DNA from 4 places in the Enterobacter sp. genome. Region 4 is predicted to be linked to each of the others. Evidence: predicted binding sites of a transcription regulator. Region 4 holds the regulator's gene; each other region holds the start of a gene.
What was found. Region 4 encodes CRP, which controls carbon source genes, mostly activating them, when cyclic AMP is high. Its sites were predicted from a motif close to ATGTGANNNNNNTCACAT; they were not measured.
Positions count from the first base shown of each region.

Region 1 (7,538 bases), on a different contig from region 4:
GGTCATGGACAGCATGTCCGGCTCGGTACGTGCCATGCTGCCGGAGGCGCTGCAGGCTTACCTGCCTGCGCCTGTCGCCACGGCGGCAAAAGCGATGAAGGCGGAAAGCGATAAGCTTGCGGCCTTTAACGATCCACAGAGTCGTTACGCGTTTTGCCTGACCTGCGCGAACGTCCGTTAAAACCGTCCCCTCTTCTCGCGAAGAGGGGATTTTTTTCTTTTGAAGAACAAGAACTCACTACCATGCAGAAGAAATCGATTTATGTAGCCTACACTGGCGGTACCATCGGTATGCAGCGCTCTGAAAACGGCTATATCCCCGTCTCCGGCCACCTGCAGCGTCAGCTTGCACTGATGCCAGAATTCCACCGTCCGGAAATGCCTGACTTTACGATCCATGAATACGAGCCGCTGATGGACTCCTCCGACATGACGCCGGAAGACTGGCAGCATATCGCGGATGACATTAAAGCCCATTACGACCAGTACGACGGCTTCGTGATCCTGCACGGCACCGACACCATGGCGTTTACCGCCTCGGCGCTCTCCTTCATGCTGGAGAACCTGAGCAAGCCGGTTATCGTTACCGGGTCGCAAATTCCGCTGGCGGAGCTGCGCTCGGACGGGCAGATCAACCTGCTGAACTCCCTGTACGTGGCGGCGAATTACCCGATTAACGAAGTGTCGCTGTTCTTTAACAACCGTCTGTATCGCGGTAACCGCACCACCAAAGCCCATGCCGACGGCTTTGACGCCTTCGCCTCCCCAAACCTGCAGCCGCTGCTTGAGGCCGGTATTCATATCCGTCGTCTGGGAACCCCTCCTGCGCCGAACACAGCGGGCGAGCTGATTGTGCATCCGATTACTCCGCAACCGATTGGCGTGGTCACCATCTATCCGGGTATCTCTGCGGACGTGGTGCGTAACTTCCTGCGCCAGCCGGTGAAGGCGCTAATCCTGCGCTCCTACGGCGTGGGCAATGCGCCGCAGAATGGCGAATTTCTGAAAGAGCTTCAGGAAGCCAGCGAGCGCGGAATTGTGGTCGTGAACCTGACCCAGTGTATGTCCGGTAAAGTGAATATGGGCGGCTATGCCACCGGCAACGCGCTGGCGCATGCGGGTGTGATCAGCGGCTTCGATATGACCGTTGAGGCAACGCTGACTAAACTTCACTATTTACTGAGTCAGGATCTGGACATTCAGTCCATTCGCAGCGCGATGATGCAAAACCTTCGCGGCGAACTGACCCCGGACGAATAAGGAGTGCTCATGAAGCAACGCGCCCTGCTACTGGTCGATTTGCAAAATGATTTCTGCGCGGGCGGTGCGCTGGCCGTCGCCGAAGGTGACAGCACCGTTGACGTGGCAAACACGCTGATTGACTGGTGCAAAGCCCGTGGTGAAGCGGTTGTCGCAAGCCAGGACTGGCACCCTGCGAATCACGGCAGCTTTGCCAGCCAGCACAACGTAGAGCCCTTCACCCAGGGTGAACTCGACGGGCTGGCGCAAACTTTCTGGCCGGATCACTGCGTACAGCAGACGGAAGGCGCGGAGTTACATCCGCTCCTGAACCAGAAAGCCGTCGACGCAGTGTTCCATAAAGGTGAAAACCCTGCTATCGACAGCTATAGCGCGTTTTTTGATAACGGGCATCGCCAGAAAACGGCGCTGGACGCCTGGTTGCGTCACCACGAAATCACGGAGCTGATCGTACTGGGCCTGGCGACGGACTACTGCGTGAAGTTCACCGTGCTGGATGCGCTTCAGCTTGGCTACACCGTCAGCGTTATCACCGACGGCTGCCGCGGGGTGAACATTCAACCACAGGACAGCGCTCAGGCGTTTATGGATATGGCTGCGGAAGGCGCAACCCTGTATACGCTCGAAGACTGGCAGGAAACGCAGGCATAGTCTTTTACGCCCTCTCCCTGTGGGAGAGGGCATCAATCCGCACCGTTATTGCATTTTAATCGTCGCAATCGGCTTCGGCGTGATACCGAAGTCCTCTTTCAGCTCGCGCTTGCTCTTCATCACCATCTGGCCTTTGGTGTCGATCGTCATGTGCTGTGCGTCGTTGTTGTTGCGCGCCTGCCACAGCATCACCAGCTGCAAACTGTTCTCTTTTTGCTCCGGCGTCAGCGCAACGCCGTCGGGCCATTTTCCCAGCTCCACGGCGGTCACCAGACGCTGATAAATCTCCGGTGTCATGCCGCTAATCATGTCATCAATATTCACACTCGCGCCCTTTCAAAGGAATAATTTGCTGAATCGTTTTTTCAACCCTTAATCTGGTCACCGTTTTCATCATCGGTGAAGCTCATTGAGGCTGAATTTACGCAGAAACGTTCGCCGGTAGGCTGAGGTCCATCCGGGAAAACGTGCCCAAGGTGCGCGTCGCAGTTGCCGCAGCGAATTTCCGTACGCACCATGCCGTGCGACGAGTCGGTCAGATAGCGGATTGCCTCATCGCTCACCGGCTCATAGAAACTCGGCCAGCCGCAGCCAGAATCAAATTTCGTTTGTGAATTAAACAGCGGGGCATCACAGACCAGGCAGTGGTAGACGCCGTCCCGCTTGTTGTGCAGTAAACGCCCGGTGAACGGCGGTTCCGTTCCGTGATTCTGCGTCACGTAAAACTGCATTTCTGTGAGGTTTTTTTTCAAATCGTCAGGGTTACGTTGGTTCGACATATGCTTACATCTCGCTGTTGAAACAGACATCTTTCAACCCGGATTCTAACAAAACATTAACACCCTTGCGTGCACTTTTGATCTAAACTTATGTGTCGCGAATAAGCGGTCAGGCAATTGTGATCACGTTCACATTTTTATCCTGCGAGGACTTTAAAATCCCGGCGCAGCCCCCATATGGGTGCAAGCTCAAAGGGAAAGTGAGGCGAGTCAGTCGCACAAACGTTAGTCACAGGATTGATTTGTCGCAATGATTGACACGATTCCGCTTGACGCTGCGTAAGGTTTTTGTAATTTTACAGGCAACCTTTTATTCACTAACAAATAGCTGGTGGAATATATGACTATCAAAGTAGGTATCAACGGTTTTGGCCGTATCGGCCGTATTGTTTTCCGTGCTGCTCAGAAACGTTCTGACATCGAAATCGTTGGTATCAACGATCTCCTGGACGCTGAATACATGGCGTACATGCTGAAGTACGACTCAACTCACGGTCGTTTCGACGGCACCGTTGAAGTGAAAGACGGCCACCTGGTTGTTAATGGCAAAACCATCCGCGTTACTGCTGAAAAAGACCCAGCTAACCTGAAATGGAACGAAATCGGTGTTGACGTTGTTGCTGAAGCAACCGGTATCTTCCTGACCGACGAAACTGCGCGTAAACACATCACCGCTGGTGCGAAGAAAGTTGTTCTGACTGGTCCTTCCAAAGACAACACCCCAATGTTCGTTCGTGGTGCAAACTTCGAAACTTACGCTGGCCAGGATATCGTCTCTAACGCATCCTGCACCACCAACTGCCTGGCACCGCTGGCTAAAGTTATCAACGACAACTTCGGCATCATCGAAGGTCTGATGACTACCGTTCACGCGACCACCGCTACTCAGAAAACCGTTGATGGCCCATCTCACAAAGACTGGCGCGGCGGCCGTGGCGCGGCTCAGAACATCATCCCATCCTCTACCGGTGCTGCTAAAGCTGTAGGTAAAGTACTGCCAGAACTGAATGGCAAACTGACTGGTATGGCGTTCCGCGTTCCAACTCCAAACGTATCCGTTGTTGACCTGACCGTTCGTCTGGAAAAAGCTGCTTCTTATGAAGAAATTAAGAAAGCAATCAAAGCTGCTTCCGAAGGCGCAATGAAAGGCGTTCTGGGCTACACCGAAGACGACGTTGTTTCTACCGACTTCAACGGTGAAGTGTGCACTTCCGTGTTCGATGCTAAAGCAGGTATCGCACTGAACGACAACTTCGTTAAACTGGTTTCCTGGTACGACAACGAAACTGGCTACTCTAACAAAGTACTGGACCTGATCGCTCACATCTCCAAATAAGTTGAGATGAGTGCTTGATCCAAAAAGGCGACTTCGGTCGCCTTTTTTATTTATAAGACAGAGGATTGCTTAATGATTAATAAAATTTTTGCACTTCCGGTAGTCGAACAGCTTACCCCTGTGCTCTCCCGCCGTCAGATTGACGGTGCTGATATCATCGTCGTTGACCATCCGCGTGTTAAAGCGTCCGTGGCGCTGAACGGCGCTCACCTGCTCTCCTGGAAACCGGAAGGCGAAGCAGAAGGTTTGTGGCTGAGCGATGCGACCTCCTTCAAAAAAGGGGCAGCGATCCGCGGTGGCGTGCCTATCTGCTGGCCGTGGTTCGGCCCGTCCGCCCAGCAGGGTTTGCCTTCTCACGGTTTTGCCCGTAACCAGCAGTGGACCCTGAAAGCGCACAACGAAGACGATAACGGCGCAGTGCTGACCTTTGAGCTGCAGGCTAATGATGAAACCCTCGCCCTGTGGCCGCACGATTTCACCCTGTATGCCCGCTTCAAGCTGGGTAAAACCTGTGAAATCGAACTGGAAGCTCACGGCGAGTTCGAAACCACCTCTGCCCTGCACACCTATTTCAACGTGGGTGATATCAGCGCAGTGAAGGTGAGCGGCCTGGGCGATACCTATATCGATAAAGTCGATAACGCGAAAGAAGGCAAACTGAGCGACGGCGTTCAGGCATTCCCTGACCGTACCGACCGCGTCTACCTGCACCCGGAAGCGTGTAGCGTGATCCACGACGGCGCCCTGAACCGCGGCATTGAAGTGGTCCATCATCATCACAGCGATGTGGTGGGCTGGAACCCGGGTCCTGCGCTGTCCGTCAGCATGGCCGACATGACGGATGAGGGTTATAAAACGTTTGTCTGCGTGGAAACGGCTCGCGTGACCAACCCGCAGAAAGCGAGTGAAGAAAAACCGTCTCGTTTAGGGCAGACGATTCGCATTGTGAAGCGATAATTTCGCTGCACCATGCTAAAGCAAACGGGGCGCAAGCGCCCCGTTTTGATGCATAGATTGCACTAAATTAATGCACAATCAGAACTTGTAGCTCACACCCACAGAGAAGATACCTGCCCAGGACTTATCGACCATCGGGCTATCCTTCACTTCGTCGCTCAGACGCTCGTAGCGGCCGGTACCGTACACGCTCCAGTCGCCAAGGAAGTTGTAGCTCGCTGTCAGCTCCAGGTAAGGATCCCAGCCGTCATCTGCACTATAACTTTTCAGACCACTGCGGCGGGACTCATTTTTAGAGACGCCGTAGTAATAGTCGTTGTAGTTCTCGCTGTTGTACTGCACACCGATACCCGGCGTCAGGGTCAGCCCACCGTTGGTATAGCGGTACAGCCACGCCAGGTCCCAGATAAAGCCGTTGCTGTTATCCAGCGTGTCACCCGCCAGGGCCGTACGCAGGAAGCCATACTGGGTGTTATGCACGTATGAGAGGCCGGCCATCATCGAGCTTTTACGCTTGTCGAGCTGGCGAAGCGCGTGGCTGTCACTGTCACCCGGCTTGAAGTGCGTTGGATCGTAGTAGGCCATTATGGAGAGCTTATCGGCCTTGTCGTTCCAGAGATAGTAGCCGCCGCCGAGCCCGCGGAACCAGACGTTATCCCCTTCATAGGTGATAACCGGAACAGGATACACATCACGGTCATACTGTTTGTACGGGCTGTTAATGACGCCAACACCCGCGCCAAGCGTCCACTGACTTTCCGCCTGTGCGGTGCTTACTGCGGTCGCGGCAAGGATGCCTAATGCCAGAAGTTTGAGTTTGGTCACAATCCATTCTTTCCTGTAGTCAAATAATCAGCGGGTGAAGTGTAACCGCCATTCCCGTACATCCCAAAATTTTTTGCCTGCTAATCAGTCTGATTAACCCATTATTTTTAACTTTTCAGATGACAACACGCTTTCATTTATATGACCGCTGAATGAAAAACGTGCATTTGTCTTATAACGACAGTGGAAATTTTTGGATGAGTTATTGATATGTCATTGAAAGTAGATTTTATGGGCATGCAAGTTTTGCAAATGCCATCTACGCTTTAATTTAAGAAGAGTTTTCCTGAACACCCTGCGGTTCTTAGCGTCTGACCTGGCACACAGGTTGCTGCTCTGGCAGTGAGGTTCGAGAGATTCTCTTCCGGGAGCCTCCACTACTCATACGAACGGCTCTTATCCTGTGCTAAAAAACGAAAGGACGGCATGCCATGAATATATTCGATCACTATCGCCAGCGCTATGAAGCTGCCAAGGACGAAGAGTTCACACTGCAGGAGTTTCTTACCATCTGTCGGCAAGATCGCAGTGCCTATGCCAATGCGGCAGAACGGCTATTGATGGCTATTGGTGAGCCAAACATGGTTGACACTGCCCTGGAACCCCGGCTTTCCCGTCTCTTTTCGAATCGGGTGGTCGCCCGATATCCGGCGTTTGAAGAGTTCTATGGTATGGAAGATGCCATCGAACAGATTGTCTCCTATCTGAAGCATGCCGCTCAGGGTCTGGAAGAGAAGAAACAGATCCTCTATTTACTCGGCCCCGTGGGCGGCGGTAAATCCTCGCTGGCGGAACGCCTGAAGTCGCTGATGCAGCGCGTGCCTATCTATGTGCTGAGCGCCAACGGCGAGCGCAGCCCGGTGAATGACCATCCGCTGTGCCTGTTCAATCCGCAGGAAGATGCGCAGATTCTGGATAAAGAATACGGTATACCGCGTCGCTACCTCGGCACCATCATGTCGCCGTGGGCGGCAAAACGCCTGCACGAGTTTGGTGGCGATATCACCAAATTCCGCGTGGTGAAGGTCTGGCCATCTATCCTTGAACAGATCGCCATCGCCAAAACTGAACCCGGTGATGAGAACAACCAGGACATCTCGGCGCTGGTGGGTAAAGTTGACATCCGTAAGCTGGAAAACTTCGCGCAAAACGACCCGGATGCATACGGTTACTCAGGCGCGCTGTGCCGGGCTAACCAGGGGATTATGGAATTCGTCGAGATGTTTAAAGCACCGATTAAAGTGCTGCATCCTCTGCTGACGGCTACCCAGGAAGGAAACTACAACGGGACGGAAGGTATCTCCGCCCTGCCGTTTAACGGGATCATTCTTGCTCACTCGAACGAATCTGAATGGGTGACCTTCCGTAACAATAAAAACAATGAGGCCTTCCTTGACCGCGTGTACATCGTCAAGGTGCCTTATTGCCTGCGGATCTCTGAAGAGATCAAAATTTACGAGAAACTGCTTAACCACAGTGAGCTGGTGCATGCACCCTGCGCGCCCGGCACGCTGGAAACGCTGTCACGCTTCTCCATCCTTTCGCGCCTGAAAGAGCCGGAAAACTCCAGCATCTACTCGAAAATGCGCGTGTATGACGGTGAGAGCCTGAAGGATACCGATCCGAAAGCGAAATCGTATCAGGAATATCGTGACTATGCCGGGGTTGATGAGGGGATGAACGGTCTGTCCACGCGTTTCGCGTTTAAGATCCTCTCCCGCGTATTTAAC
Region 1 is NZ_CDRQYH010000067.1:8,989-16,526, forward strand. It holds gene sppA (signal peptide peptidase SppA) at 1-181, shown strand, start outside; gene ansA (asparaginase) at 244-1,260, shown strand; gene pncA (bifunctional nicotinamidase/pyrazinamidase) at 1,270-1,911, shown strand; gene ACWYRJ_RS16910 (YeaC family protein) at 1,957-2,220, opposite strand; gene msrB (peptide-methionine (R)-S-oxide reductase MsrB) at 2,277-2,690, opposite strand; gene gapA (glyceraldehyde-3-phosphate dehydrogenase) at 3,031-4,026, shown strand; gene ACWYRJ_RS16925 (D-hexose-6-phosphate mutarotase) at 4,099-4,983, shown strand; gene ACWYRJ_RS16930 (MipA/OmpV family protein) at 5,062-5,808, opposite strand; gene yeaG (protein kinase YeaG) at 6,240-7,538, shown strand, end outside.
Region 1: the regulator CRP is predicted to act here: its motif matches at 2,808-2,825, upstream of msrB (peptide-methionine (R)-S-oxide reductase MsrB).

Region 2 (7,538 bases), on a different contig from region 4:
CTTGCCAGAGGCTTTTCGTCAGTTATGAGAAATTTTGCACAAAATCCACTTTTGCCCACTCATTTTCTTCTTTAAGGTGAACTTGTCACACAACTTCCATACTAGTTGTATACCAGATAAAGAATTTTAAACGGATAAAAATCAAAGTCATAAAAATCCGTGTGACACCTGAACCTCCGTCCCCTTACCGTCCGTCTTGTGGAGAGTAAAATGAGTCAGGACATCAATAACACCGTTGCGACAAGCAAAACCCGTCGCGTCATCAAGAACCTGCGCTGGTACGTGCTGGTGCTGTTCTTACTTGGCGTTACCGTTAACTACATCACCCGAAACTCGCTCGGGATCCTCGCCCCGGAACTGAAAGAGAGCCTCGGGATCACCACCGAGCAGTACTCCTGGATCGTAGGAGCCTTCCAGATCGCCTACACCATTTTCCAGCCCCTGTGCGGCTGGCTGATTGACGTCATTGGCCTGAAGATTGGCTTTATGGTCTGCGCCGGGATCTGGGCTCTGATGTGTATTTTCCACGCGGGTGCCGGAAGCTGGCTGCACCTGGCCATTCTGCGCTTCTTTATGGGTGCCTCTGAGGCCGCCGCTACCCCGGCGAACGCCAAAACCATCGGCGAATGGTTCCCGAAATCAGAGCGTCCCGTTGCCGCCGGCTGGGCGGGCGTGGGCTTCTCCATCGGCGCGATGCTGGCTCCGCCTATCATCTACTTTGCTCACGCCTCGTTTGGCTGGCAGGGCGCGTTTATGTTTACCGGCGTGCTGGCGCTGCTGTGGGTGATCCTGTGGTGGGCGTTCTACCACAACCCGGAGCAGCACCCGAATCTGAGCAAGGACGAGCTGGCGTTTATCAAGCAGGACAACGAACCGCCTGCGGTGAAGCTGCCCTTCCTGACCGCGCTGAAAACCGTTTCAAAAAACAAACGCTTCTACGGTATCGCCATCCCCGCCTTTATGGCGGAACCGGCCTGGGCGGTGCTGAGCTTCTGGGTACCGCTGTACCTCGCCAAAGAGCACGGCATGGACCTGAAGCAGATTGCGATGTTTGCCTGGCTGCCGTTCCTCGCCGCCGACCTCGGCAGCGTGGCGAGCGGCTACCTGACGCGTCTGTACACCCGCATGTTCGGCTGCTCACGCGTTAACTCTGTCGTAGCCAGCTCCGTGACGGGCGCGTTCCTGATGATCTCGCTGGGCATCGTGGCCATTACCCGCGACCCGTACATCACCATCGTGCTGATCTCCATAGGCGGTTTCGGGCACCAGATTATTTCCTGCATGCTGAGCGCCCTGGTCGTGGAGTCGTTCGACAAAGGTCAGATGGCGACCGTCAACGGCATGCGCGGCTCGGCGGCGTGGATCGCCAGCTTCCTGTTCTCCCTGTTAATCGGTGTGACCGCCGACAAAATCGGCTTTAACCCGCTCTTTATCGCCATGGGCTTCTTTGACCTGATTGGCGCCGTCTTCCTGGTAGCATTTATTGCTGAACGTCGCGCCAAGCGCGCCTGATAGTGGATGTATTGCATATGAAAACCCTGAAAAACTGGACCGTTGATACGCAGTCGGCAAACCATCTGGAACTGCTGGTCGATAACCAGCACCGCCTGTGCCTGTATGTGCTGGAAGAGAACCTGTTCCGCGTGCTGATCAAACGCAAGGGCGAGCTGGCGCTGGACCGCACCTGGAGCATCGCGCCGGAACAAGACGTTCCCTGGGAAGGGCGCCGTCGTGACGATATCAGCGGCTTCACCTGCCCGACCTGGACGCTGACGCAGCAGGACGACACGTTAACCGTGGCAACCGAACAGCTGCGCGTCACCGTGCACCAGCCGCTGTGGCTGGAGTGGCACTATCGCAATGACGCGGGCGAGTGGCAGCCGCTGGTCAACGACCGCCCCACCAGCGCCTACCTGCTGAACGCCCACGGCGACGGCGTGGCGCACTATCTGAGCCGCCGCAAGGACGAGCGTTTCTACGGCCTGGGCGAGAAAGCGGGCGATCTGCAGCGCAACGGTAAACGCTATGAGATGCGCAACCTCGACGCCATGGGCTATAACGCCGCCAGCACCGACCCGCTCTACAAGCATATTCCTTTCACTATCACCCGCCGCGACGACGTGAGCTACGGCCTGTTCTACGACAACCTGAGCAGCTGCTGGCTGGATTTGGGCAACGAGATCGACAACTACCATACCGCCTATCGCCGCTGGCAGGCGGAAGCGGGCGATATCGACTACTACATCTTTACCGGCAAACGCGTGCTGGACGTTACCAAAGCCTTTGTTCGCCTCACCGGGAAAACGTTGTTCGGACCGAAATGGAGCCTGGGCTACAGCGGTTCGACCATGCACTACACCGACGCGCCGGACGCGCAAAACCAGCTGATGAACTTCATCCTCCTGTGCGAAGAGCACGCCATTCCGTGCGACTCGTTCCAGCTCTCCTCCGGCTATACCTCCATCAACGGCAAGCGCTACGTCTTCAACTGGAACTACGACAAGGTGCCGCAGCCGAAGGTAATGAGCCAGGCGTTCCATGACGCGGGACTGAAGCTTGCGGCTAACATCAAGCCGTGCCTGCTGCAGGACCATCCGCGCTACAACGAAGTGGCGGAGAGCGGCCTGTTCATTCGCGATTCAGAAACCGATGCACCCGAGCGCTCCAGCTTCTGGGATGACGAAGGCTCGCACCTCGACTTTACCAATCCGCAGACGGTGCAGTGGTGGCAGAACGGCGTCACTACGCAGCTGCTGGAGATGGGCATCGACTCTACCTGGAACGACAACAACGAGTACGAAGTGTGGGACGGAGAAGCCCGCTGCTTTGGCTTCGGCAAGGAGATCGCCATCAAGCATATTCGCCCTGTCATGCCGCTGCTGATGATGCGCGCCTCGCTGGAAGCCCAGCAGCGCTTTGCGCCAGAAAAACGCCCGTACCTCATCTCCCGCTCCGGATGCGCCGGGATGCAGCGCTACGTTCAGACCTGGAGCGGCGACAACCGCACCAGCTGGGACACGCTGCGCTATAACATCCGCATGGGGCTGGGCATGAGCCTGTCCGGGCTGTTCAACGTCGGCCACGACGTCGGCGGTTTCTCCGGCGACAAGCCGGACGCCGAGCTGTTCGTGCGCTGGGTGCAGAACGGCGTGATGCACCCGCGCTTTACCATTCACTCGTGGAACGATGACCACACCGTCAACGAACCGTGGATGTATCCGGGCGTCACGCCTGCCATTCGCGGCGCGATTGAGCTGCGCTACCGCCTGCTGCCGTATCTCTACACCCTGCTCTGGCAGGCGCACGCCGACGACGAGCCGATGCTGCGCCCGACCTTCCTCGACCACGAGCGCGATGCGCAGACCTTCGAAGAGTGCGACGACTTCCTGCTTGGCCGCGACCTGCTGGTCGCCAGCGTCGTCGAAGCCGGGCAGCGCGAGCGCCGGGTTTGGCTGCCGGATAACGAAACGGGCTGGTACGATTTTTACACCCACGCGTGGTATGCGGGCGGACAATCGATCGTCCTCGATGCGCCGCTGGAAAAACTGCCGCTGCTGGTGCGCGCCGGAGCCGGTCTGCCGCTGAGCGAGCGCATCACGCATGTGAGTGCCGAAAAAGATACGACCCGCGAGCTGAAGCTGTTCCCGGTGAAAGGCGTCGGCACAAGCTCGGGGCTGCTGTTTGAAGACGACGGTGAAAGCTGGGGCTACCAGAACGGCAATGCGCTGTGGGTGGAATGGGAGATGGTGTGCGACAGCGCAACCATCAACCTGAAGGTGAACGCGCGCGGGGATTATCGTCCAGCGTGGAAAGCGCTGAAAGTGTCGTTACCGGCGGGGGAGAAACGCAAACTGCTGGTGAACGGGACTGAAGGGAGCGAGTGGGTGGTATAGTGCGGGCGGATGCCCTCACCCTAACCCTCTCCCACAGGGAGAGGGGATAGAACGTAGGCCGGGTAAGGCGAAGCCGCCACCCGGCGTTTTTAGTTCTCGATACCTTTGCTGCGCAGGTAATCTTCGTAGTTACCGGTGAAGTCCACCACGCGCTCTGGCGTAATTTCGATCACGCGGGTCGCCAGCGAGCTGACGAACTCACGGTCGTGAGAGACGAAGATCAGGGTGCCCTGATACATCTCAAGCGCCATGTTCAGGGATTCGATCGATTCCATATCCAGGTGGTTAGTCGGTTCGTCCATCACCAGGATGTTTGGTTTTTCCATCATCAGCTTGCCGAACAGCATGCGTCCCTTCTCGCCACCGGAAAGCACTTTAGCCGGCTTCTTGATGTCGTCCTGGCTGAACAGCAGACGACCCAGAATGCTGCGTACCGCCTGCTCGTCGTCGCCTTCCTGCTTCCACTGGCTCATCCAGTCGAAGACGGTCAGGTCATTCTCGAACTCATATTCATGGTCCTGCGCGTAGTAACCAATCTGCGCGTTTTCGGACCATTTCACGGTGCCGTTGTCCGGCTGCAGTTCGCCGACCAGGGTTTTCAGCATGGTGGACTTACCCACGCCGTTGGCGCCCAGAATGGCAATCTTCTCGCCCACTTCCAGCAGCAGGTTGAAGTTTTTAAACAGCGGGCCTTCATCGAAGCCTTTGGTAAGAGCTTCCACTTCCAGCGCGTTACGGAACAGCTTCTTGTCCTGCTCGAAGCGGATGAATGGGTTTTGACGGCTGGAGGCTTTAACCTCTTCCAGCTTGATTTTATCAATCTGACGCGCACGCGAGGTTGCCTGACGCGATTTAGAGGCGTTAGCGCTGAAGCGGCTGACGAAGGACTGCAGGTCGGCAATCTGCGCTTTCTTCTTGGCGTTATCCGCCAGCAGACGCTCGCGCGCCTGGGTGGCCGCGGTCATGTACTCGTCGTAGTTGCCCGGATACACGCGCAGCTCGCCGTAGTCGAGATCCGCCATGTGCGTACAGACCATGTTCAGGAAGTGACGGTCGTGCGAGATGATGATCATGGTGCTGTCGCGATCGTTCAGCGTCTGCTCCAGCCAGCGGATGGTGTCGATGTCCAGGTTGTTCGTCGGTTCGTCGAGCAGCAGGATGTCCGGGTTAGAGAACAGCGCCTGTGCCAGCAGCACACGCAGCTTCCAGCCAGGGGCAACTTCGCTCATCGGGCCGTAATGCTGTTCAACGGGGATCCCCACGCCCAGCAGCAGCTCGCCCGCACGCGCTTCCGCAGAATAACCGTCCATCTCGCCGTACTGCGTTTCCAGATCGGCCACCTTATAGCCATCTTCTTCGCTCATTTCGGTCAGCGCGTAGATGCGATCGCGCTCCTGCTTCACTTCCCACAGCTCCGCGTGCCCCATGATCACGGTGTCGAGCACGGTGAACTCTTCGAAGGCGAACTGATCCTGACGCAGCTTACCGATGCGCTCGTTCGGGTCGAGCGAGACGTTGCCGAGGGTCGGCTCCAGATCGCCGCCGAGGATCTTCATGAAGGTGGATTTTCCGCTACCGTTGGCACCAATCAGGCCGTAACGGTTGCCGCCGCCAAATTTGACGGAAATGTTTTCGAACAGCGGCTTACTGCCAAACTGCATAGTGACGTTGCTGGTAACTAACACGGGGAGATTCCTGCGAAAAGTGTGATAAACACGGCATTATGCCACAATTCCGAATTGAGATCCCGTGTTGCGGCAATCCACTAAACTTTAACAAAATCGAAAAAAATGTGATTTCGTACACATCTGAATTCCCTGTTAGCGGGAATGCACATATAATGCGCTCCCATCACAGATTCAGACTTATCAACTCATCGCCAGAATGGCTTAGATACCTCGCACAACATGAACATGAAATTAACAACGCTTTTTGCGGCGGCGTTAGCCGTAGTAGGTTTTTGTAAGACCGCGTCTGCGGTGACGTATCCCCTGCCGACCGACGGAAGCCGTCTGGTGGGTCAAAACCAAGTGGTGACGGTACCAGAAGGTAACTCTCAGCCGCTGGAGTATTTCGCTGCGCAGTACCAGCTGGGCCTGTCTAACATGCTGGAAGCAAACCCGGGCGTTGACCCGTATCTGCCAAAAGCGGGTACCGTGCTGAATATTCCTCAGCAGCTGATCCTGCCGGATACCGTTCATGAAGGTATCGTGATTAACAGCGCCGAAATGCGTCTGTATTACTACCCGAAAGGCACCAACACCGTTATCGTGCTGCCAATCGGTATCGGCCAGCTGGGTAAAGATACCCCGATGAACTGGACCACGAAAGTCGAGCGTAAGAAAGCGGGCCCGACTTGGACGCCGACTGCCAAAATGCACGCGGAATACATCGCTGCGGGCGAACCGCTGCCAGCCGTAGTACCGGCAGGCCCGGATAACCCGATGGGTCTGTATGCTCTGTACATTGGTCGCCTGTACGCTATCCACGGTACTAACGCCAACTTCGGTATCGGCCTGCGCGTGAGCCACGGCTGCGTGCGCCTGCGTAACGATGACATTAAATTCCTGTTCGAAAACGTGCCGGTCGGTACGCGCGTGCAGTTCATCAACGAACCGGTGAAAGCGACCTCTGAGCCAGACGGCAGCCGCTACATCGAAGTGCACAACCCGCTGTCCACCAGCGAAGACCAGATCAACAACAACGAAGTCGTTCCTGTTACGCTGAACAGCGCGGTACAGGCGGTGACTTCTCAGCCAGACGTTGAAACGGCGATTGTTGACCAGGCCGTGCAGAACCGCTCCGGTATGCCGGTGCGTTTGAACTGATAGAGAAGCATTAAAAAAGCGGGCCTCGTTGCCCGCTTTTTTTTACCCGTTATTCACGATCACAATCCCGCCGTGGTCGTACCGATAGTGACAGTGGGCATACTCCAGCGCTGTGCCATCTTCCAGATAAATGACCTGCTCTACCTCCAGGACCGGATCGGTTTCCTCGCAGACCAGATGCTCCCTGTCCAGCGCGCTGGGCTTAAGCGCCCGCACCACCCGATACGACCCCATAATTTTCAGCCCCAGCGTCTCCTGCACGTACTGGAACACTGAACCTTCAAGATGGTTTTTCGTCAGGCCCGGCACCAGATTCATCGGCATCACCGTGGAATCCAGCGACATAGGTTCACCGTTCAGCAAACGCAGGCGAATGAAGTCATAGATCGGCGCATCGGCATTGATCATCAGCGACGCCTGCTCTTTCTCGTTCGGGAAGCGCAGCTCAAAATGCACCACCTGGCTGGTTACCTTGCCCAGGTGTTCCCAGGTTTTAGTCGCGCCGAAGTAGTCGCTGCCGGAGAGATCCCACTGCGAGAGCTGGAGGAAGTTTTTGCGGATAAATGTGCCCTGGCCCTGACGTGTATAGACCAGACCTTCGACGATCAGCTGGCGCATCGCCTGCTGAATGGTCATCCGGCTGGTGCTGAACTCCGCCGCCAGCGCAAACTGGTCCGGGAGCGGTTCATTGGCGGCGTACTGCTGGCTGATAATGCGTTTCTTGATTTCCCGCGCTATGGTGATGTACTTCGCCGCCATCGTCCTTCCTTTCTGTTAGTTTTCTATCCCGCTGTTTTTCAAGGCCACTCGCTCGGCA
Region 2 is NZ_CDRQYH010000004.1:67,390-74,927, reverse strand. It holds gene ACWYRJ_RS02535 (MFS transporter) at 211-1,512, shown strand; gene ACWYRJ_RS02530 (TIM-barrel domain-containing protein) at 1,530-3,893, shown strand; gene ACWYRJ_RS02525 (ABC-F family ATPase) at 3,983-5,578, opposite strand; gene ldtB (L,D-transpeptidase) at 5,801-6,721, shown strand; gene ACWYRJ_RS02515 (GntR family transcriptional regulator) at 6,764-7,480, opposite strand; gene ACWYRJ_RS02510 (PTS sugar transporter subunit IIC) at 7,496-7,538, opposite strand, start outside.
Region 2: the regulator CRP is predicted to act here: its motif matches at 5,684-5,701, upstream of ldtB (L,D-transpeptidase).

Region 3 (7,538 bases), on a different contig from region 4:
GCAAACCGCTGCCGGCCAGCTGGCTGAAAGGCTTAGCCATAAAGTTGGCCTGCAGACCGTGCTTTTCAGCAACGTAACGGGTCAGGCGACGAAGCGCCAGCACGTTATCGCAGACCTCAACGACGCGATGGCTGTGCTTCAGGTTTAATTCGTACTGTCCGGACTCGGCTTCCGCCACGACCCCTGACAGCGGGATGCGCTGCAGGTGGGCCAGCTGTTCCAGCTCGTCAAACAGCGCCGCATGCGCCGACGAGGTATCCATATGAAAACAGCCCTGATTTTGCGGATCGCGATCGTTATGTCCCGTCAGATAGAACTCAATTTCAGGTGCAATAACCGGGAAGAGGTCGTGCTGGTGGAAGCGGGCCAGTACGTTCTGCAGTATCACGCGCGGCTCAAGCGGGCAGGGGTTATCGTCGCTGTCCTTCATCGTCAGCATGATCTGCGCGGCGTGCTCCGGATCCTGCGGACAGGGGCGCAGGGAGCCGGCGACCGGGACGCACAGCCGGTCGGGTTCATCATAAAGCGGCGCGGCAATTTTTCCTTTCTGATCCATCGAGTAGACGGAAAGGGGAAAATAACAGCCTTTTTCCAGGGGCAGCATGCTCTCTACCGAGAGGCGCTTGCCGCGCATCGTGCCGTTGATATCGTTCAGATAAACGTCAACATGTTTCGTTTGCGGGTAGCGTTCCAGGTAATCGGCCACTTCCACGGCAACGTTGTGCTGCAGGGCGTCAATTTTTTCATCCAGCCAGAGACCAGAATTAAGTGCGCCAGGGAGTGATAAACCGGGAAAGTTAAAGTAGGGGCGGAGACTTTTAAGGAAAAACGTATTCATTATCGAGTTCATAGTCATTCTTCAATGAAGCCGTAGCGGCAGTGAACTCAGCTTAAAAGAGCAGACGTAAAGGGGAGATAAAAAGCGTCAGGCCGGCCGTAAAGAAAGTATAAAGGCGGTCCCGTTATTTCTCTTTTTTTTGCATATCGAGCAGCTGCTCGGGCGTGACGGCCGGGTAACCCTGCGCGTCTTCCGGCACTGCGTGCATCGCCGGAATCGGCACCAGAGGGCCTAAAAAGCGCGGTTCGCGTTTGAAGATATACAGATCGGCCAGGGCACCAAAGCGGGCGCCGAACTCGCGCACGCGCACGCTCATCATATCTTTTGGCGACGGCACCGCGTAGCACTGCGCCTGAATGCCCATATGCAGGGCGATAAACAGCGCGCGCTCGCAGTGGAAGCGCTGGGTGATGATGATGAAGTCGTTGGTGTCGAAGACTTTGCGCGTGCGCACGATGGAGTCCAGGGTGCGGAACCCGGCGTAGTCGAGCACGATATCGGCCGGATCCACGCCCGCGGCAATCAGGTCCTTACGCATCGTCACCGGTTCATTGTAGCTTTGCAGGGCGTTATCGCCGCTCAGCAGCAGGTAGTTCACCTTGCCGCTGTTGTAGGCGTTCAGCGCGCCCTGGATGCGGTAACGATAATACTGATTGATTACGCCTGTGCGGTAATACTTGGCGGTGCCGAGCACCACGCCAACCTGACGATACGGCAGGTCCTGCAGGTCATCAAAGATGTAGGGGGCGGTTTTCCAGCTCATCCAGCGGTCGAGCCCCAGCACGATCAACAGCAGTATGCCGACCAGGACAGACAGGCTGTAAAAAACGCGCTTTAACATGCAGATGGCTCGTACCGAAGGTGAAATTTAACTCAGGCTACTTTACCCGCCTGGTTAGCGCAAGAAACAGCGACTCAACTGAGGGGTTTTTCAGCAAACGGGCGGGCATTTTTGCCCGCCGGAAGGATTACGCCAGCAGTACGCGGTCGATCGTCGTGCAGCCCAGCGCTTTGAGCGTTGCGGCGGTGGCATCCCACTGGATCAGCGGCGCATCGGCAATCTCAGCCAGAATGGCGCGCTGAATGTCCGGATAATCATAGCCGTTCAGGCTCAGCAGGTTAAGCGCGCCCTGCAGCGGTGGCAGGGTTGGGTTAAACGCGGCGTTTTCCGCATAGCTGCCGGTGAAGATTCGGCCATCACGGCACTGCAACGCTACGCCGCTCGGGGACTTGCTGTATGGCGTGTGACTTTTATTCGCCGCGCGAATCGCTGCCTGACTCAGGTCATCGCCGGACAGGGCGTAACCGTGGTCCTGATCGTCCATCAGCAGCGTTTTGATCTCCAGATCTTTCGGACCAAATGCGTCAGGCAGATAATCGCCCAGCGTGTGCGGCGCGCGGCCCGGCAGATTGATGCGCAGCTGCAGCCCGCTGTTCAGCTCGTTCATAAACTGACGGCAGTGGCCGCACGGAGTGTAGTTAACGGTAATGGCGCTCAGCGCTTTTTCACCGCGCAGCCAGGCGTGGCTGATGGCGCTCTGCTCGGCGTGAACCGTTTGCTGCATGGTCGCGCCCAGGAACTCCATGTTGCCGCCGAAGTACCAGGTACCGCTGACGCCGCGCGCAATGGCCCCGACGTTGAAGTGGGAGAGATCGGCCCGCGCGCAGGCGGCAGCCAGGGGTAGCAGTGCGAAAGCCAGCGCGTCTTCGTCCAGTCCCGTTGCCTGTTTCAGCATCGTGACCTGCTCCGCGGTCAGCAGGGCGGGGAAGTGTGCATCTGCCAGAACGGGAGCCAGGGCTGACTGCAAATTCTCTGCAAGCTGGGCGAAAGCAGCTTGAAAACGTGGGTGCATGGCGTTTGCCTCATAAAGGTTAATGGATCGGTAGTTTACGGAGCCGCCAGGGCTTTATATGTGATCCACTTCTCATTATGTATGCAACTTATGAAAGCAAAATGAAATTTGCGCGACGCATCGCAAATTTTAGCCCATCACCGCCAGAATCAGCGGGAAAATGAACGGGGCCAGCAGGGAGGTGATAATTCCGCAGATCACCAGCGCCAGCGAGCTAAACGCCCCTTCCTGATAATCCAGCTCCGCGCAGCGGGCAGTGCCCAGGGCGTGGGAAGCTGTCCCCATCGACAGACCTCGTGCCGCTTTAGTATGAATGCGCATCCCGTTCAGCAGGCTGTGGCCAAACACCGCGCCGAGAATACCGACGAAAATGACGCACATCGCGCTAATGGCCGGGATCCCGCCGAGGCTACCCCCAACCGCCATCGCGATAGGCGTGGTCACAGATTTAGGCAGAATAGAGGCGGCAATCTGCGGCGAGGCCCCCATCAACAGCGCCACCGACGTACCGGTGATCATCGCCACCAGGCTGCCGACAAAGCAGATGGTAATGATGGATTTCCAGCGGGCGCGGATCTGGTGCAGCTGCTCGTATAAAGGAAAGGCGAGCGCCACAACGGCGGGCTGCAGCAGGTCGTTTAAAATTTTGCTGCCGGCAAAGTAGCGTTCGTAAGAAATGCCGGTGAGCAGCAGGAACGGAATAATCACCACCATTGCCACCAGCAGCGGGTTCAGCAACGGCATTTTAAAACGTGCGGCAAGCTTGCGCGCGGCAAAGAACACCGCCAGGGTTAACGGCAGCGACCACCAGATATTGGCCATCATTTTTTTGTTTTCTCCCCGACCACGTTACGTTCGCCATGCACCAGATGCGAACTCCAGCTCACCACCAGGAAAACCACCAGCGTACTCACCGAGCAGGAGACAACAATCGGGCCGAACTGGGCCTTGAGCAAATCAAAATACTGCATGACCCCGACGCCGATAGGCACGAAAAGCAGCGCCATATAGCGAATGAGGACGAAGCAGCCGGGATTGACCCACTTTGCAGGCAGGATTTGCAGCGCCAGCAACACAAAGAGGATCAGCATGCCGATAATGCTGCCGGGAATGGTGATGGGCAGCAGCGACGCGATGAAAATCCCGGCATACAGACAGGCGTAAATCAGGACGAATGCGCGCAGATATTGCCAGATAATGTTCAATGTTTTGCTCATGGTGATAGTCCTTGCTGAAACGCATTCATCATACAATTAAACTTAAAAATGTGCCACGGATCACATCATGAATTTTGAGCATACCAGACATTCCGGAATGGAACGTCCGGTATCATCTTACTGGTGCAGGCAATAGTTTAGAGGAAAGGAATTGCACTGGCGAAGTAACGCGCCAGAGAAGGCATCAGCGTCAGGCGGTCAGTTTATCGAGAAAAGAAAACAGCACCTGGTTCATTTCGCGATAATCATGCGAGCGGAGTTTTTCCGCCGTTTCGACAAAACGGAATTCACCCGCGCGGCGGAGGTCACTCTGCGAATGCTCAATCAGCAACTCTACCACCTCCGGCGTCAGCTCCATATGGCACTGGAAACCGTAAACCCGTTCGCTGTATTGCACGATCTGGCGGGGACAGCCCTCGCTGTAAGCGAGCACCTTAGCCTGTGGCGTCAACCCAGGCATATCGTTATGCCAGTGACCGACGTTCAATTCGTGGCCAAAATCCGCAAACAGCGGGTTCGCCTTGCCTGCATCGGTGAGCCTGACGGGAAATTTGCCGATCTCTTTTTCCGGGCTATGGCTAAACGCTGCCCCCAGCGCTTCGCCGATAAGCTGCGAGCCAAGACAAACGCCTATCACCGTTTTACCTGCCTCTATCGCGCGGCTGATGAGTGCCTTCTCCGCCTGTGCATCGAACCAGGGGCATTCCTCAGGCGTGGTAGCGGGGGACTGCGGGCCTCCCATGATGATAAGCAGGTCCGTGGTCCCCGGCTCCTCGGGTAAAGGATCGCCCTGATAAACTCTGGTGTAGCTCAGAGTATGGCCGCGGCTTTTACCCCAGATTTCATAGGCGCCCGGCGCTTCGAAATGTTCATGAATGATAAAATGAATGTGCATTGCGTCTCTCTCCGGTTACGTGTACAAGCAGTATCATAAGTGGAAGGGAGGAATGTGAAATGCCAACCGTTATCGATAAAACGCCAATTCATGACGATGACATCGGATGGTCCAGAGGGGCTATTAGCTATACGCGCGGCGAAGTGGATCCGCCTCACCAGCATTCACAGGGACAGCTTTTGTTTGCCATCAAAGGGGTGATGCTGGTCGAAACCGGCAATAAGCGTTGGGTCATACCGCCGCAGCGCGCGCTGTGGATCCCTCCCTTTCAGGAACACACCTATAGCGTGTTATCCGCAACGGAGCTCCGCGCGGTCTGGTTTAGCCCCACGCTGATATCGCAATGCGGATCTTTTAAACGGAAAGAAGAGGTTCACGTCATTATGGCAACAGCGTTGTTCAAAGAGCTGATTGCCGGGCTGTTCAGCGCGGAATACCGGCCAGCCAGTCAGCGCAGCATGGCCGTTTTGCTGCTCGATATTCTCAGTGAAGCTCAGCAAATCTCGGCCGAATTACCGATGCCCGTGGATGAGCGCTTACATCGCGTTGCCTGTGACATCATTGCCAGCAATCTCTGGGATGTTTCTATGGAAAGGCTGGCGGAACAGGCCGCTATGTCTGAACGCACATTCTCACGCGCGTTTATCAAAGATACCGGCTTTAGCTTCCGGGCCTGGCGACAGCGCGCAAGGATCTGTGCCTCGCTGGACCTGCTCGCCAACGGATACCCGGTTAAGCAGGTGGCCTGGATGCTGGGGTTTTCAGGGCAGGCGGCATTTGCGGCGGCGTTTCGCGCCGTTGTCGGGGCAACTCCGGCTGACTTTCTCCCTGAACAGAAGCGCTTCCCAGCGATATAGAGAGCGGCTACTATAGCGCGTCTTTTTTCACAGGTACTGCTATGCGTGTTTTACTGGCCCCAATGGAAGGCGTGCTCGACTCCCTCGTGCGCGAGCTTCTGACCGAGGTGAACGACTACGATCTCTGCGTGACGGAATTTCTGCGCGTGGTCGATATGCTGTTGCCGGTAAAATCCTTCTACCGTCTATGCCCCGAGCTGCACAACCAGAGCCGGACCTCTTCCGGTACGCTGGTGCGTATTCAACTGCTCGGCCAGTATCCTGAATGGCTGGCGGAAAACGCCGCCCGCGCGGTTGAGCTGGGCTCTTACGGGGTGGATCTCAACTGCGGCTGTCCGTCGAAGCTGGTGAACGGCAGCGGCGGCGGGGCGACCTTGCTGAAAGATCCTGAGCTGATTTATCGCGGCGCGAAAGCCATGCGTGAGGCAGTGCCCGCGCATTTGCCGGTGACGGTTAAGGTGCGCCTGGGATGGGACAGCGACGCGCGGCAGTTTGAAATCGCCGATGCGGTGCAGCAGGCCGGAGCCACCGAGCTGGTGGTGCATGGCCGCACCAAAGAAGACGGCTACAAAGCCGAGCGCATAAACTGGCATGCGATCGGCGAGATCCGCAAACGCCTCTCTATTCCGGTGATCGCTAACGGCGAAATCTGGGACTACGAGAGCGCGCAGGCCTGTCTGCAGGCCACCGGCTGCGATGCGGTAATGATCGGTCGCGGCGCCCTGAACGTCCCTAACCTCAGCCGGGTGGTGAAATATAACGAACCGCGAATGCCGTGGGCAGACGTCGTCACGCTGCTGCAAAAATACAGCCGTCTGGAAAAGCAGGGCGATACCGGTTTGTATCACGTCGCGCGAATTAAGCAGTGGCTGAGTTATTTACGCAAAGAGTACGATGAAGCGCTGGGGTTATTTCAGGAGATTCGTACTTTACAGACGTCGGCTGATATTGCCCGGGTAATTCAGTCGAAATAATAAGCGTTAAATTGCTCACACTTTTTTAAAACAGAAAACAGTTCAGGTTTTCAACGTGGCGCGACGGTGTTAAGGTGCCACTGTTTTCAACGCAGGATTGTTACTGGTTAACAGGCAAAACCTAAGCGTTTCACAGCATTTTCGCTGTGGAGCGCTTAGGTTTTTTTTTGCCTGTCGTTTACGCAGGAGAGACATTTGGCTTAGCGCTTTTTAATGATTTTAAAAAATGAATTATCGACAGGAAATAGAAAAACTTCCTGCGGCCGGTTACGCACTCAATACTCAATCACAGGTTGTTATTATGGCATATAAAAATAAACTCTATGTGTTCGCCTTATTGGCGATATCCCCGCTGTCGATGGCGCAAGACTGGAACGGAACGGTATTAGGGTTTGAAGCTCCGCCGGAGCCTGTTCTGGGCGAAATGCTCGGCATACGTAAAATCCTTAACGATAACGGTTTTACCTATAACCTCGGATACCTGAATGAAATTGGCTGGAACGGCGGTGGCGGATATAACCACGACTCCCACGTGGCCTATATTGACCAGTTCGCGCTGACCTTCAACCAGGACCTGGAGCGCTGGACCGGTATCCCGGACGCGCGTATCGAGGGAAACATCGTTAACCGCAACCACAATGACGATCTCACCACCAAACGCGTGCAGGATCCGCGCGTCAACTTTAACGATTTGACCCAGGAGAGCTGGGGCGGGCAATCCATTACCCGTCTGGGCTGGCTGACCTTTGCCCGCAGCTTTGACGACCGGCGTCTGACCTGGCGCATAGGGATGATGAACAAGGTGCAGACCTTCGATCAAATTATCCCCTGTGATTTCCAGCTGCTGTCCCAGTGCGGTGGAAAGTCCGCCAACTCACTGACCTGGAACAACTGGAACGTGCAC
Region 3 is NZ_CDRQYH010000063.1:7,589-15,126, forward strand. It holds gene ACWYRJ_RS16515 (glutamine synthetase family protein) at 1-838, opposite strand, end outside; gene sanA (outer membrane permeability protein SanA) at 963-1,679, opposite strand; gene cdd (cytidine deaminase) at 1,807-2,691, opposite strand; gene ACWYRJ_RS16530 (CidB/LrgB family autolysis modulator) at 2,821-3,516, opposite strand; gene ACWYRJ_RS16535 (CidA/LrgA family protein) at 3,513-3,908, opposite strand; gene ACWYRJ_RS16540 (type 1 glutamine amidotransferase) at 4,099-4,803, opposite strand; gene ACWYRJ_RS16545 (AraC family transcriptional regulator) at 4,863-5,660, shown strand; gene dusC (tRNA dihydrouridine(16) synthase DusC) at 5,702-6,634, shown strand; gene ACWYRJ_RS16555 (carbohydrate porin) at 6,993-7,538, shown strand, end outside.
Region 3: the regulator CRP is predicted to act here: its motif matches at 3,957-3,974, upstream of ACWYRJ_RS16535 (CidA/LrgA family protein).

Region 4 (7,538 bases):
TTGAGTACATCGAAAAGATGGGGAACGAGCTGATGGCGGCGCTGGAAAGCGAAAAGTATCTTGTGGGTCTTGAGAAAGCTGCGTTTGTTGACAGAGTTAGCCACTACTACTGCGAAATCAACATGCTGCATCCGTTTATGCGTGGCAACGGTATTGCCCAACGCGTTTTCTTTGAGCAGCTGTCGCTCCACGCGGGCTACTCGCTGGACTGGCGTGATATCGACCCCGAGCAGTGGGTTGCGGCTAACCGAAGTGGCGCAACGGGAGATTTAACCGCGTTAAACGCAATCTTTGCCAAAGTAGTGAGCGAAGCGCGGGAATCTGAGTAGAATAGGGCGGCATTTTTTTCGGGAGCCGCCATGATTCTGCTGATTGATAACTACGATTCCTTCACCTGGAACCTTTACCAGTATTTTTGTGAACTGGGTGCAGAGGTGGTTGTCCGCCGTAACGACGAGATCGCTCTCGCCGATATCGAGACGCTGGCGCCGCAGAAAATAGTGATTTCACCCGGCCCCTGCACTCCGTCGGAATCGGGTATTTCGCTGGAGGTTATCCAGCACTATGCCGGCAAGCTGCCAATCCTGGGCGTCTGCCTGGGGCATCAGGCAATTGCCCAGGCGTTTGGTGCCACCATCGTGCGCGCCGTGAAAGTGATGCACGGTAAAACCTCTCCGGTCACCCACGCCGGCACCGGGGTGTTTACGGGGCTCAATAATCCGTTAACCGTGACGCGCTACCATTCCCTGGTCATTGACCCGTCGACGCTGCCCGACTGCTTTGAGGTGACCGCCTGGAGCGATACGCAGGAGATCATGGGGATTCGCCACCGCGAATGGGATCTCGAAGGCGTGCAGTTCCACCCGGAAAGTATCCTCAGCGAGCAGGGGCACGCGCTGCTGGCAAATTTCCTCCATCGCTGAATATCTGTTGCCTTGCTGTGATTTTTTATGCATATTTTGTGATTATATTTTCACAATCACTGTGACATAAAATGGATGGTCATGACATGGCAACTGAACAACCAGCAATTACCCGCGCGACATTTGATGAAGTGATCCTGCCGATTTATGCACCGGCTGAATTTATCCCGGTGAAGGGAAAAGGCAGCCGCGTCTGGGATCAGCAGGGTAAAGAGTATGTGGATTTCGCGGGTGGTATTGCGGTCACGGCGCTGGGTCATTGCCATCCCGCGCTGGTGGAGGCGCTGAAAACCCAGGGCGAAACCCTGTGGCACACCAGCAACGTGTTCACCAACGAACCGGCGCTGCGCCTGGGCCGCAAGATCATTGATGCGACCTTCGCGGAACGCGTGCTGTTTATGAACTCTGGCACTGAAGCCAACGAAACTGCCTTTAAGCTGGCGCGCTACTACGCGACAACGCGCCACAGCCCGTATAAAACCAAAATCATCGCCTTCCACAACGCCTTCCACGGACGCTCCTTCTTTACCGTCTCTGTTGGCGGCCAGCCGAAGTATTCCGACGGGTTTGGCCCAAAACCGGCCGATATCGTCCACGTGCCGTTTAACGATCTGCACGCGGTGAAAGCGGTGATGGACGACCACACCTGCGCAGTTGTTGTCGAGCCGATCCAGGGTGAAGGCGGCGTGACTGCGGCAACCCCGGAATTCCTGAAAGGGCTGCGCGCGCTGTGCGACGAGCATCAGGCGCTGCTGGTCTTTGATGAAGTGCAGTGCGGGATGGGGCGTACCGGCGATCTGTTCGCTTATATGCACTACGGCGTGACGCCGGATATTCTGACCAGTGCCAAAGCGCTTGGCGGTGGTTTCCCGGTGAGTGCGGTACTGACGACACAGGAGATCGCCTCTGCGTTCCACGTCGGTTCTCACGGCTCCACCTACGGCGGTAACCCGCTGGCCAGCGCCGTGGCGGGTGCCGCATTCGACATCATCAACACGCCAAAGGTGTTGAACGGCGTTAGCGCGAAGCGCGAGCTGTTTGTGAAGCACCTGAAAAAGATTGATGAGCAGTACGACGTGTTCAGCAAGATCCGCGGGATGGGGCTGCTGATTGGCGCCGAGCTGAAGCCGCGGTACAAGGGCCGCGCGCGCGACTTTCTGCACGCCGCCGCTCGCGAAGGGGTGATGGTGCTCAACGCCGGGCCGGACGTGATGCGCTTTGCGCCGTCGCTGGTGGTGGAGGATAAGGATATTGAAGACGGGTTAACCCGCTTTGCCGCGGCGGTTGCGAAGATCGTTAAAGGCTAATATTCGGTTCGTTTCAACCGGCGCGTTAACCAAATGCCGTGATGCGGACGCTGACGCCATGCCACCGACGAAATGGTGTGCATGGTGTTCAGATGCCCCAGCACGCGCTGCAAGTGCTGCTCCAGCGTGCTCATTGGCCCGTGGGTCAACGTCTCCGGCGCTTCCAGAATGTTTGAGTCTCCCGACTCGCCCGGCGCGTCATACTCCAGGCGCTGCTGGCACCTCTGCAACGCAATTTCACATGACTGCAGATAGCGCTGCGCCAGGTCCGGCGTCAGCATCGTGTGCTCGCGCGCCAGCGTGGTCATGGCGTTAATGTGCTCGACGATAAACTGGCTGTGCGTCACCCAGAGCTTCATATCGGCAAGATAGTGCGAGTTAAAGCCTGGCTCCTGCATCGCCTGGTTGAGCGAGTTGAAAAGGGCGTTGTGCGCCTGGTTGACCTTCATGCGCTGATACGCCAGCGGGGACGGCTGCGGGTCGTCGCTCAGGATCAGGCGAATGGCCTGCTGGTCGGCCTCCAGCGCGTCGTGGGCGTTCTGTCTCAGCAGCCCGCTCTGCCATTGCGGCCAGAGCCAGACCATGCCGCCAAAGGCAATCAGGCAGCCGATCAGAGTATCAATCAGCCTGGCGACAATAAACTGTTCGCCATTGAGCGTAAGCAGCTGCAGGGTATATACCGCCGTCACCGTAAAGCCCACCATCGCCCAGCCGTAGTTTTTGCGGATAATTAGATAGCTCACCAGCGTGATCGCCAGCATCCCTGCAAGGGTATAGCCTTCCGGCACGTGGAAGTGCAGCGTCACGCCCGCAATGATCAGTCCGGCCATGGTGCCGCCCGCCCGGTGCAGAATACGCACCCGCGTGGCACCGTAGCCGTTCTGGGTGACAAACAGCACGGTCATTAAGATCCAGTAGGGCTTCGGCAGATGCAGCGCCATGCCCATCAGGCTGGCGGTACTGAGCATCACGCTAATCCTTGCGGCGTTGCGCAGGGCGGAAGATTTAAAAGAAAGATAGCTTTTGAGCGCGGGCAATAACGGCAGCCGTTTTTGCTTATCCGCCATCAGGTCTCGTGGATAAAGCGGACGCTGGGTGCGCAACACCCGGGCGATGCGGCTGAAGTGCCAGGCGGCAAACTGTCCGACCGGGTTATCCGGATGCTGGCGGGCGATTTTCTCCAGCGCGCCGAGCTGTTTATCCATGTTAAAGCGCGTGGGGTAGCGGTGATAGAGAATATCATCGGCCAGCACCCGCAGGCGTGCGGAGACGGACTGCGCGTTCCAGCGGATCACCGCTTCGGCGTGGCTGCGCTCGACCAGCTTTTGCACCTCCTGCGGATGATGAAGGCTAACGGAGATATGTTCCTGCAGATCGAGCCCGACCTGGAAGGTGCGCAGCAGCCGTTTGTATTCGTGATTCTTGTTGGCGGTGAGCATGTGTAGCTGCTGATAGCACTGGCTTATGAGATCCACCACCTTCTGCTGGCGCGTCAGCAGCGGCGGTAAGGATTTTTCCGGATCGGTATGCTGAGTGAGCAGGGTGTATTTGGCCTCGCAGTAATCCGCAAGCTGCACATAGAGCAGGCTCAGGGATTCGCGCAGCGGCTGTTCCCGCCACAGCCAGAACCAAAACCAGTTAAACAGCCCGTACCACAGCGTCCCCAGAGCGTAGATCAGCAGCGGCTCCCACACCGGCATATTCCCGGCGAGACTCAGCGTGAAGATGGCCGCAATCAGCGACGCGGGAAGCAGGCGAGCGTGCAGCGAACTGATTTCCGCCGTGACGCCGAGGGTCATCGCCAGCACGGTCAGGATCAGCGGCAGCGGGATATCACGAGCCAGTAAAAGCTGTACGGCGAGGCTACAGCCCGCAAACAGGCAGCCGCCAACGATCAGGCGTTTGAAAAAGCGCTTATGCGGCGTGTCCAGACCGGCGATGTTGCAGCAGGCGGGCACGAGGGAAAACAGCAGGCCCTGCTGAAGATGTCCGAGGATCAGACCTATGGCCACAGGAAGACACAACACCAGCGTTTGTCGCAGTGCGTAGTTAACTTCCGGGTGATAGATCAGCCTGCGCCACATGGGGAATAGAGACAAAAACGGCGTGACACCTGGCGATGGCACGCCGTTTAAGCGGAATTAACGCGTTCCGTAGACCACGATGGTTTTACCGTGGGCGGAGATCAGGTTTTGATCTTCCAGCATTTTCAGGATACGGCCCACTGTTTCACGGGAGCAACCGACGATCTGACCAATTTCCTGACGGGTAATTTTAATTTGCATGCCGTCCGGGTGGGTCATGGCGTCTGGCTGTTTCGCCAGGTTCAGCAGGGTCTGCGCGATACGGCCGGTAACGTCCAGGAAGGCGAGGTTACCCACTTTCTCTGAGGTGACCTGCAGACGGCGCGCCATCTGGGAAGAAAGACGCATCAGGATGTCAGGGTTAACCTGAATCAGCTGACGGAACTTCTTGTAAGAAATTTCAGCCACTTCACATGCTGTCTTTGCTCGAACCCAGGCGCTACGTTCCTGGCCCTCTTCAAACAGGCCCAGTTCACCGATGAAATCGCCCTGGTTCAGATAAGAAAGGATCATCTCTTTCCCTTCTTCATCTTTGATCAGCACTGCCACCGAGCCTTTAACGATGTAATACAACGTTTCCGCTTTTTCACCCTGGTGAATCAGCGTGCTCTTAGATGGGTACTTATGAATGTGGCAATGAGACAAGAACCATTCGAGAGTCGGGTCTGTTTGCGGTTTGCCAAGCACCATGCGCTGTTATCCTCTGTTATAAGCTGTCACCAGAGTCATCAGATGCATCCGGACTCTGGGGTTGCAATCGAATTCTTACCCATACCCTGGGAAGTCGGCTACCGTAACGTTTCGCAGCCAGTAAAGTTTGATGTCCTCTGCATACATGTGTAACGTCAATGTATTACTGTAGCATCCAGAGTGTTTTAGCATAGCTTTCGCCGCGTGTCTCCTGGTGTCTCGCTTCAGCATGATGCAGGTCGCCTTCCATTGCGAGAAATGTAACGCACGCGTAATCTGTCACCAAAAATGCAACGTTGGAGTTTAAGAATATGCAAGCGCGCGTGAAATGGGTTGAAGGTTTAACGTTCCTGGGCGAGTCCGCGTCAGGGCACCAGATTTTAATGGACGGTAACTCCGGCGATAAAGCGCCAAGCCCAATGGAAATGGTGCTGATGGCGGCAGGCGGATGCAGCGCCATTGACGTGGTGTCGATTCTGCAAAAAGGTCGTCATGACGTGACGGATTGTGAGGTTAAACTCACCTCAGAACGTCGTGAAGAGGCGCCACGTCTGTTCACTCATATTAACCTGCACTTTGTGGTCACGGGTAAAGAACTGAAAGATGCGGCGGTTTCACGTGCGGTGGACCTGTCTGCGGAGAAGTACTGCTCTGTAGCGTTAATGCTGGAGAAAGCGGTAAAAATCACGCATTCGTATGAAGTGATCGAGGCTTGATTGATGGGGCATCGTGCGTGTTGATGCCCTCACCCTAACCCTCTCCCACAGGGAGAGGGAACATGCTCACGCAATCTGTTTCCCTTCCATCAGTCGCTCCACCAGCGGCGTCATGATGAGCTCCATCGCCAGCCCCATTTTTCCGCCCGGTACGACCAGTGTATTCATGTGCGAAATAAACGAGCCCTGCAGCATGGCCAGTAGCCAGGGGTAATCAATGCCTTCGAGATTGCGGAAATGAATCACCACAAAGCTCTCATCCAGGGATGGGATACTTTTGGCGGCAAACGGGTTGGAGGTATCCACCGTCGGCACGCGCTGGAAGTTGATATGGGTGCGGGAGAACTGCGGCGTCAGGAAGTTGATGTAATCTTCCATGGAGCGTACCACCGAGTCCATTACCGCCTCTCGCGAATGGCCACGTTCGCTCATGTCGCGCGTCAGCTTCTGGATCCACTCCAGGTTCACGATAGGGACCACACCGACCAGCAGGTCCACGTGGCGCGCCACGTCGTGTTGCGGGGTGACCACGCCGCCGTGTAATCCTTCGTAAAACAGGACGTCAGTGGGTTCCGGCAGCGGTTGCCATGGGGTAAAAGTTCCCGGCACCTGATTCCAGGGAACGGCTTCATCATAGGTATGCAGATACTTGCGGGACTGCCCTTTGCCGCTCTGACCGTACTCGATAAAGGTTTGTTCCAGCAGGCCGAAGTCGTTGGCCTCCGGGCCGAAGTAGCTGATGTGTTTACCCAGATCGCGCGCCTTACGGATGGCCATGTCCATTTCCGGACGCGTGTAGCGGTGAAAGCTGTCGCCCTCGACCTCCGCCGCACGGAGATTCAGCTGGGCGAAAATCTTGCGAAATGCGAGGCTTGTGGTGGTGGTTCCCGCACCACTCGATCCCGTAACGGCAATAACCGGATGTCTGGCAGACATAGCAACTCCCTGACTGAAAAGGGTGGAAGATCAGCCGTGAAACGCGTTGCGGGGCATGATATTGACCGTCTCATGCAGTTCTGACCACACCAGCACCACGTCGCCGCTTTTCAGCTGGCGCTTTACATCGTTGACCTTTTGCTCAAGCGAGCGTTCCTGTTCACCATAATCGGTGCCTTCGCGTAATACAAAGCTTTCAATCAGATTATCGAGCGTTTCGGGAGCCAGATCCTGCCAGGGAATAATCATTTTGCACCGTCAAGATAAGGGGTTAGCCAGTCAGGAATACGCGCCTCAAGCCACATTTTCGGGCGGCGCAGCGTGCCGCCGATAAACCCGACGTGGCCGCCGTGCTCGGTCAACTGATAGTGAACGTTGTCGGGCAGGAATTCCTGCGCGGGAATCGAGTGATGATCCATAAACGGGTCATCTTTGGCATGAATAATCAGCGTTGGCTGCGTGATCTTGCTGAGCAGCGGCATGGCGCTGCACTGACGATAATAGTCAATCGCATCGGCGAAGCCGTGAATTTTCGCGGTGATCAGGTCGTCGAACTCGCGAATGCGGCGTACCTTTTTCAGCTGGCGCAGGCTGACCGGCAGGGTATCCGGGTAGGCCTTCAGTTTACGTGCCGCGTTGGCCTTCAGGAGGTTGAGGAGGTAACGCTGGTAGACGCGGGAGAAGCCTTTATCCATATGGTAGCTGCACTGCTCGAGCATAAACGGCGCGGAGACAATGACGGCGGCCTCCAGCGGCACGCTTTCGCCCTCTTTGGCCAGCAGACAGGCCAGCATATTGCCGCCCAGCGAGTAGCCCACGGCGGCCGTTGGCACGGTGCCATAATTTTCCCGCAGCCAGTGTAAAAACCACGTCCCGTCTTCT
Region 4 is NZ_CDRQYH010000005.1:92,181-99,718, forward strand. It holds gene ACWYRJ_RS03220 (putative adenosine monophosphate-protein transferase Fic) at 1-329, shown strand, start outside; gene pabA (aminodeoxychorismate synthase component 2) at 360-923, shown strand; gene argD (bifunctional acetylornithine/succinyldiaminopimelate transaminase) at 1,010-2,230, shown strand; gene ACWYRJ_RS03235 (YccS/YhfK family putative transporter) at 2,227-4,314, opposite strand; gene crp (cAMP-activated global transcriptional regulator CRP) at 4,372-5,004, opposite strand; gene ACWYRJ_RS03245 (OsmC family protein) at 5,316-5,720, shown strand; gene ACWYRJ_RS03250 (phosphoribulokinase) at 5,787-6,656, opposite strand; gene ACWYRJ_RS03255 (YheU family protein) at 6,687-6,905, opposite strand; gene ACWYRJ_RS03260 (hydrolase) at 6,902-7,538, opposite strand, start outside.